One region of the Vibrio sp. JCM 18905 genome, then DNA from elsewhere that is predicted to be linked to it. Evidence: predicted binding sites of a transcription regulator. Region 1 holds the regulator's gene; the other holds the start of a gene.

Region 1 (4,191 bases):
GTTTATATTGGTTGCCACAGGTTAATTTAATAGGTTTTTGAGTATGTACGTTTGTCTTTGCCATGGGGTCTCCGACAAGAAAATTAGGAAGTTGGCGATAGATGAAGGCGTAACGGATATTAAAGGAATCAAAAAATGCACAGCATTGGGTAGCCAATGTGGTAAGTGCATCAGACAGGCCAAGGATATTTTAGCGGAAACCAGTTACACGGTATTCAAACAAGCTAGCTAATTACTGTGAGCATGCGGTAATTAAGTAATTATTTGCCTAGCGTTTTGACACCTTCTCATTTGCTTCTACATTTAAATGAAGCTAAAGAGGAGGTTTTTGTCATGAAAGGCGATCCAATCATCATCCAACATCTCAATAAAGTGCTCGGAAATGAGCTCATCGCTATTAATCAGTATTTTCTTCATGCTCGAATGTATAAGGACTGGGGGTTAAAGCACCTAGCAGATAAGGAATATCACGAATCTATCGATGAGATGAAACATGCCGATCATCTGATTGAGCGTATTTTGTTTCTTGAGGGCTTACCGAATCTACAAGATTTAGGCAAGTTGATGATAGGTGAAGACACTAAAGAAATGCTCGAGTGTGACTTAAAGCTTGAAATGGCCGCCATTCCAGATTTAAAAGATGCGATTGCTTATGCTGAAGACATTCGAGACTATGTGTCTCGCGATCTATTTCAAGATATTCTTGAAGATGAAGAAGAGCATGTTGATTGGCTAGAGACGCAACTTGGCTTGATTGAAATGTCTGGCATTGAGAACTACCTCCAAGCGCAATACGTAGACGAAGAGTAATAACGTCCAGGATTTTGCGCACTTCAATTGTAAGAAGAAAAGAGCACCTGACTCGAAAATCAGGTGCTTATCCCCGCTATCTGGTCTAATCTCTTTTATTATCGGCTTTTTAAGGATATTGCTCGCAATCTTGCCTATGAAGTTTGATTTCTATCCGATAGAATTTATCCCCCCTTACCTAAAAATAAAAAAGAGAAACGTCCATGTCTGAAGACAATCGCCAAGCAGCCACTCCAGAAGAAGAACATCGCCAAAAAGCATTGGATTACCATGCTTATCCAACCCCAGGGAAGATTGCTGTCGAGTTGACAAAGCCTGCGGAAACGGCGGGTGATCTTGCCCTTGCTTACAGCCCTGGTGTTGCAGAACCAGTGCGTGAGATCGCACAAAACCCTGATAACGTGTACAAGTACACAGCGAAAGGCAACATGGTTGCTGTTATTTCTAACGGTACCGCTATTTTAGGTCTAGGTAACCTAGGTCCACTTGCATCTAAGCCAGTAATGGAAGGTAAAGCGTTACTGTTTAAGCGTTTTGCAGGTCTTGATTCGATTGATATTGAAGTTAAGCACCGCACGATCGATGAATTTGTTGATACTGTCGCAAGCATTGCAGACACCTTTGGTGGTATCAACCTTGAAGATATTAAAGCACCAGATTGCTTTGAGATTGAAAAGCGTTTAATTGAGCGTTGTGATGTACCAGTATTCCACGATGATCAGCACGGTACTGCGATTGTAACGGCGGCAGGCATGCTGAACGCGATCGAACTTCAAGGTAAGAAGCTTGAAGACTCAACGATCGTTTGTCTTGGCGCTGGCGCTGCAGCTGTTGCGTGTATGGAGCTGCTGATTAAATGTGGTGCAATGCGCGAAAAAATTTACATGCTGGATCGTAAAGGTGTGATCCACACTCGTCGTGATGATCTTAATGAATACAAGCAGCTATTCGCAAACAACACGGACAAACGCACATTAGAAGATGTGATTGAAGGCGCGGATCTGTTCCTAGGTGTATCTGGTCCAAACCTATTGCCAGCGGAAGCGTTGAAGCTGATGGCAGATAAGCCAATCGTATTTGCATGTTCGAATCCAGATCCTGAAATTAAGCCGGAACTTGCCCACGCTGTTCGTGATGATTTGATCATGGGGACTGGCCGTAGTGATTACCCGAACCAAGTAAACAACGTATTGTGTTTCCCATTCATCTTCCGTGGTGCTCTTGATGTGCGCGCAAGTGAAATCAATGATGAAATGAAACTTGCAGCCGTTGAGGCGATTCGTGAGCTAGCAAAAGAGCCTGTACCTGAAACTGTATTGAAGGCCGCAGGCGTCGATAAGCTTGAGTTTGGTGCAGACTACATCATTCCAAAACCAATGGACTCACGTTTACTACCACGTGTTGCAAAAGCAGTGGCTCAGGCGGCGGTTGATTCAGGTGTTGCTCGTATCGAGATGCCTGAAAACTACATGGCAGAGTAATATATCTATTAGATGTGATGTACAAAAAATGGGACGCAATCGCGTCCCATTTTTTATGTCATTCTGTTGGCTTGAGATAAGAATTGCTATCTGAAGCCTCCAGCCTCGCTTTTTTACTCTTCGTCAAACGACTCAAATTCGATGCCCATTTCCGTCATCAGTGCTTTTACTTCTGTTGGAATATCATCTGGACGGTCTTTACGAAGGTCTTCATCTGTTGGAAGTGGCTGACCTGTGTACGCGTGCAAAAATGCTTCGCATAGTAATTCACTATTGGTTGCATGGCGTAAGTTATTGATCTGACGGCGAGTACGCTCATCAGTTAGCACTTTTAAAACTTTTAGCGGGATAGAGACGGTAATTTTTTTTACTTGTTCGCTTTTTTTGCCGTGCTCTGCATATGGGCTAATGTATTCGCCATTCCAGTCAGCCATTGCACACCTTCATTTATGTAATCGGTTAAAAATAATTTAGGTGCTGATTTTAGCTGCATTTACCGCCATAAGCAAAGACATATAGACGTCTAGAAGTGTTGACGTCTCATTTTTTGACGAGTAAAGTGAACAGAACAGCAAAGGAAGCGTGTTGATCACTTTATTTTACTCATTAGATATAGCGCATTCCTATTTAGAAGTCATTACCCGTGAAAGGATACACCCATGAGCTCTCGCAAACCTGCGACCATTGCAGTACGCACTGGTATTGAATCAGACAGCCAATATCACGCTGTCGTTCCACCTATTTATCTTTCCACTAACTATGGTTTTCCTGCTTTTGGTGAAGTACCTAAGTATGATTACACGCGATCTGGAAATCCAAACCGCGGACTGTTGGAAAGTGCGTTATCTGAACTCGAGTCTGGAAAAGGAGCGGTTGTCACGAACTGCGGTACGTCTGCATTAAATTTATGGGTGTCCGCTTTTCTTGGCCCTGATGATCTCATTATTGCTCCTCACGATTGTTATGGCGGCACCTATCGTCTTTTTAATACCCGAGCCAACAAAGGCGATTTTAAGGTTCAGTTTGTCGATCAATCAGACGAGCAAGCTTTGGATGCAGCATTAGCACAAAAACCAAAACTCATTTTGCTAGAAACTCCGTCAAACCCTCTGGTTCGCGTAGTGGATATTGCAGCTACCTGTGAAAAAGCGAAACAAGTCGGCGCGTTAGTTGCGGTGGACAATACCTTTTTGACACCCGTGTACCAAAAGCCCTTGGACTTGGGCGCAGATTTCGTCATTCACTCCACAACGAAGTATATCAACGGTCATTCAGACGTGATTGGTGGCGTGATCATCACCAAAACAGAAGCGCATGCAGAAGAGCTTGCATGGTGGGGCAATTGCATTGGTGCGACTGGCACACCTTTCGATAGTTATATGACGTTGCGAGGCATTCGTACACTTGGTGCTCGCATGCGAGTGCATGAAGAGAGTTCACAGCAGGTACTGGCTTATCTCCAGAAGCAAGCGTTAGTTAAAACCATTTATCATCCAAGCCTGCCGGAGCACCCAGGTCATGACATCGCTAAAAAGCAGCAAACTGGTTTTGGCTCTATGCTGAGCTTTGAGTTTGCCGGTTCGTTTGAGCAGTTAAAAGTGTTCGTTAAAGAGCTCCAACTGTTTTCATTGGCTGAGTCATTAGGTGGAGTAGAAAGCTTGATTTGTCATCCGGCATCCATGACGCATCGCGCTATGGGAGAGGAAGCACTGGCAGAAGCGGGGGTGTCACATCAACTATTGCGTTTGTCTGTCGGCTTGGAAGATGCACAAGATCTCATCACGGATTTAGAGCAAGCATTCGCTAAAGCTGCCCAACAATAGGAGACGAGAATAATGACTGTACAACGTCAGCTGCATAAGTTTGGTGGCAGTAGCTTAGCAAACCCAGAATGCTATTT
Region 2 (4,191 bases), on a different replicon from region 1:
GCATTAGAGTTCATGTTCATGTAATCTTTGCCCGTTGGATCTGCCAGACCTTTACGCAAATCAAACTCGACAACATAGCTATTATGACCAGTATGAACTTTTACATACTGACCTTTTTGCGAAAACTTCAAGCGACCTTGATCGCTCGTATCTGGTTTAAAACCAAAACAGCTGCCTCGGCTAGGCACAACTAAGCCTTTGATGTTGCCGTCTGTCTTCTCTACGTATGACAGCGTTGTATCGTTTAATTGTTTGCCGTCTTGAGCGTACACACACATAGCATAATCACCAGGAGCGATGTCTTGCTCGCTAATGATCGTTTTAGCGTTACTTCCCTGATATTCCATTAGATCAACTTGGTGTAGTGCTCCATTGTCACTAACATCTAACAGAATATGTTCTCCAGTCTGTTCGCCAGTTTCTGGGTCAAATGGTACAAGGACAACATCTTTAAACGCTAAGACGACTTTGTTGGCATCGTCGACAGGCGCATCGGAAACGCTGAGAGAAAAAGTGGCTGCTTCTGTATCGGATGAAGAGTCGTCGCTACCACAGCCCGTCAATAAAAGACCGCCTGAGATGGCAAGTAAAGGGTAGGTATATTTTTTCATTATGATCTCTTGTTTACACTGCTGATAAATGTGAAAGGCTAGTCTCAAAGTCGAGAAGTGATGTCATTGTATTGTGATAGAGAGGTCAATCTTCAATGGCGTTATATACAAGTCCTTTTTTATAAAACTAAGTTCTTAACTGTGATGAGGGGAGTTTGATAATAGTCAAGCTGGCTTGTTTCTTATGAGCGTAAGTTAGTATGACTTACTGCTAGAAGGAATTAGTATCATGGCATACAAGCACTTTATTAGAGAACTACTGGGTTTAGCGATTGTTGTCTCTGTCGTCTTTGGCGTTTTAGGTGTGATGTTAGAGCTCTTTGCACTGACGGCACTCTGGGAGCATCAGCAAGCGATAGCCGATGTATTCTTCCATGAATCTCTCTACTTTGTCGTATTTTTAATCCCACCATACTTCCTCTGGAAGTTGATTAACCGCCCTGAATTGGTTTCTGCGGACCAAGCTTATTTGGCAATGAAATTAGAGGCTGAAAGTCGACAATAAGCCGATTGAGTGAGGAGTGAAAAGAAGAGGCTATGAGAAACATCAGCCTCTTTCCTATCTGATTAGTGAGCAAAGTATTCGTTGCTTTATTGATTAAAAAGCTGCTTCTATTGTGCCTTTGAACGTACGATCGAGATAATCACGAATTGCTTGAGATTGGTAAATAGAAACGAACTTTTTATACGCTTCATTATTTTTGTCTGCGTCACGAGTAGCGATGACCATGACTGCTAGTGGGGCGTCTTTTGCTTCAAGATAGATACTTTGTTTCTTCGGATCTAAACCAGAAGACATTACGTAGTTCATTGTAATCGCAGCCGCGTCTACATCATCCAATGTTCGTGGTAACTGGGCGGCATCTACCTCGACAAATTCAAACGACTTTGCATTTTTTGTAATATCAGTTAGGGCTGCTTTGTGGCCAACACCTTGTTTAAGCTCAATTAAACCTGCATCGGCGAGTAGCAATAGACCACGACCACCATTAGTTGGATCGTTTGGAATTGCTATGCGTGCATTGTTTGGAAGCTCTTGTAATGAGCGATACTTGTTAGAATAAAGCCCCATGCGCATCAGAATGGATTGACCAATCGTCACTAATTGGGCGTCATGACTATTGTTGAAGTTGTCTAAAAATGGTTGGTGCTGATAGCTGTTAATGTCGATGCTACCATCACTAAGCGCGGCATTGGGTGTCACGTAATCAGAAAACTCGATGACTTCTACATTCAAGCCTTGCTTCGCAGCTTCCTTCGCTACTGCTTCAACTACTTGAGCATGAGGCCCTACGGTTGCTCCCACTTTAATGACAGAGTTATCTTTTTCTCCACAAGCACTTAAGCCAACTACTGCCGTGAGAACCAAAGCTAGTTTCTTTAGGTGACGAATACTTTTCATTGTAACTCCATTTTTGTTTTAGACGTCCATACGTTTACATGTCCATCCTATCAGAAGTCGAAAAAGGGTCAATGGTTTAAATAGCGAGTAGACATTTTGTTTCTACGACTATATAGAAAGATTGGTAATAAGCGAAAAGAAAGAGAGGGTAGAATCGAGGAAGATGATAAGTTTGAAGTTGTTGAGGATATGAGCAACGAATTACTACACCCACAACTGTACCCAAAGTCAGCAGACACAAAAAAGGCGTAGTAGGTACTAACCTGCTACGCCTTTCGAAATTTGGTGGCCCCTCGCAGACTTGAACTGCGGACCAATCGATTATGAGTCGACTGCTCTAACCACTGAGCTAAGGGGCCTTAATAGGACAACGATTATAGGGGAAGCGTTGCAAGGTGTCTAGATACCAACTAGGGCAATTGCGCTTAGTTTTTATCCACTTAGCACAGTAGATAATAAAAAAGGTGACCTAAAGTCACCTTTTTTGATTTCTAAAAGCTTGTATGCGCTGCGATTATTCGTCTAGGAAGCTGCGCAGAGTCTCTGAGCGGCTTGGGTGACGAAGTTTACGTAGTGCTTTTGCTTCGATCTGACGGATACGCTCACGAGTAACGTCGAACTGCTTACCAACTTCTTCTAGAGTATGGTCAGTGTTCATGTCAATACCAAAGCGCATACGAAGTACTTTCGCTTCACGTGGCGTTAGACCTGCAAGCACGTCTTTCGTTGCCACTTTAAGGCTAGTTGCTGTTGCAGAATCTAGCGGAAGTTCTAGCGTTGTATCTTCGATAAAATCACCTAGATGCGAATCTTCGTCGTCACCGATTGGTGTCTCCATTGAGATAGGTTCTTTAGCGATTTTCAGAACTTTGCGAATCTTGTCTTCTGGCATCTGCATGCGCTCAGCCAGTTCTTCCGGTAATGGCTCACGACCCATCTCTTGCAGCATTTGACGAGAGATACGGTTTAGCTTGTTGATCGTTTCGATCATGTGTACCGGAATACGAATCGTACGAGCTTGGTCTGCGATTGAACGAGTGATTGCCTGACGGATCCACCACGTTGCGTAAGTCGAGAACTTGTAACCACGACGGTATTCGAACTTATCTACCGCTTTCATCAGACCGATGTTACCTTCCTGGATAAGATCCAAGAACTGTAGGCCACGGTTGGTGTATTTCTTCGCGATAGAAATTACAAGACGCAAGTTCGCTTCAACCATCTCTTTTTTCGCACGGCGAGCTTTTGCTTCACCGATAGACATACGACGGCTGATGTCTTTAATGTTCTGTACGTTTAGAGAAGTCTCTTCTTCAATCATTTTTAGCTTAGCGATTGAACGACGGATTTCTTCTTCGTTACGTTTGATCTTTTCAGCGTATGGCTTGTCTGAAGCAAGAACTTCATCCAACCAAGCTTCACTTGATTCATTACCAGTGAACAGCGCGATGAATGATTTCTTCGGCATTTTGCCGTATTCAACCACAGACTTCATGATCAGGCGTTCTTGAGTACGAACGCGATCCATAGCAGTACGCAGCTCATTCACTAGGTGATCAAACTGTTTAGGCGTTAGACGAAACTCGCGGAATACGTCTAGCATCATTTCATTAGCAACGGTTGCTTTCGGGCTGTTATAGCCGTACTCGTTGATTGCTAATTGAAGATTTTGATAGGTGCTGCGTAGTTGGTTGAATTTCTCTAGCGCTAACTCTGGATCGATACCTACATCTTCTTCAGAATCATCTGAATCGTCATCGCTATCTTCGTCGTCATCAACGTCTTCATCGTCTTCTTCTTCTAACTGAGATTCAGTCAGTTCAGAACCGATGTGTGTTGCCGTTGGTGCAGCGGTGTCGTCAGCATCTGGGTCTACAAAACCTGAAATAAGGTCAGTAAGACGTAGTTCTTCAGCTTGAACTTTGTCAAATTGCTCAAGAATGTACGGAATCGTACCTGGGTATTCAGCAACAGACGATTGAACTTGGTTAATACCTTCTTCAATACGTTTTGCGATGTCGATTTCGCCTTCGCGAGTTAGAAGTTCGACAGTACCCATTTCACGCATGTACATACGTACTGGGTCTGTGGTACGACCAATCTCACTCTCTACGCTAGACAGTGCAGCGGCTGCAGCTTCGGCTGCATCTTCATCGGTAATATTTGTGTCATCGTTCA

What was found. Region 1 encodes MetJ, which represses methionine synthesis genes. Its sites were predicted from a motif close to TTAGACNTNTANANGTCTAA; they were not measured.
Region 2: ACZ5ZC_RS09810 (MetQ/NlpA family ABC transporter substrate-binding protein) is a predicted target of MetJ. The motif match lies at 2,032-2,051, and genes of this name have one in related genera.

Annotation. Positions count from the first base shown of each region.
Region 1 is NZ_AP043880.1:449,698-453,888, forward strand. It holds gene ACZ5ZC_RS18765 ((2Fe-2S)-binding protein) at 44-232, shown strand; gene bfr (bacterioferritin) at 334-810, shown strand; gene ACZ5ZC_RS18775 (malic enzyme-like NAD(P)-binding protein) at 1,014-2,291, shown strand; gene metJ (met regulon transcriptional regulator MetJ) at 2,405-2,725, opposite strand; gene ACZ5ZC_RS18785 (O-succinylhomoserine (thiol)-lyase) at 2,951-4,114, shown strand; gene ACZ5ZC_RS18790 (bifunctional aspartate kinase/homoserine dehydrogenase II) at 4,127-4,191, shown strand, end outside.
Region 2 is NZ_AP043879.1:335,250-339,440, forward strand. It holds gene ACZ5ZC_RS09800 (DUF4382 domain-containing protein) at 1-611, opposite strand, end outside; gene ACZ5ZC_RS09805 (hypothetical protein) at 841-1,116, shown strand; gene ACZ5ZC_RS09810 (MetQ/NlpA family ABC transporter substrate-binding protein) at 1,210-2,013, opposite strand; tRNA gene ACZ5ZC_RS09815 (tRNA-Ile) at 2,297-2,372, opposite strand; gene rpoD (RNA polymerase sigma factor RpoD) at 2,528-4,191, opposite strand, start outside.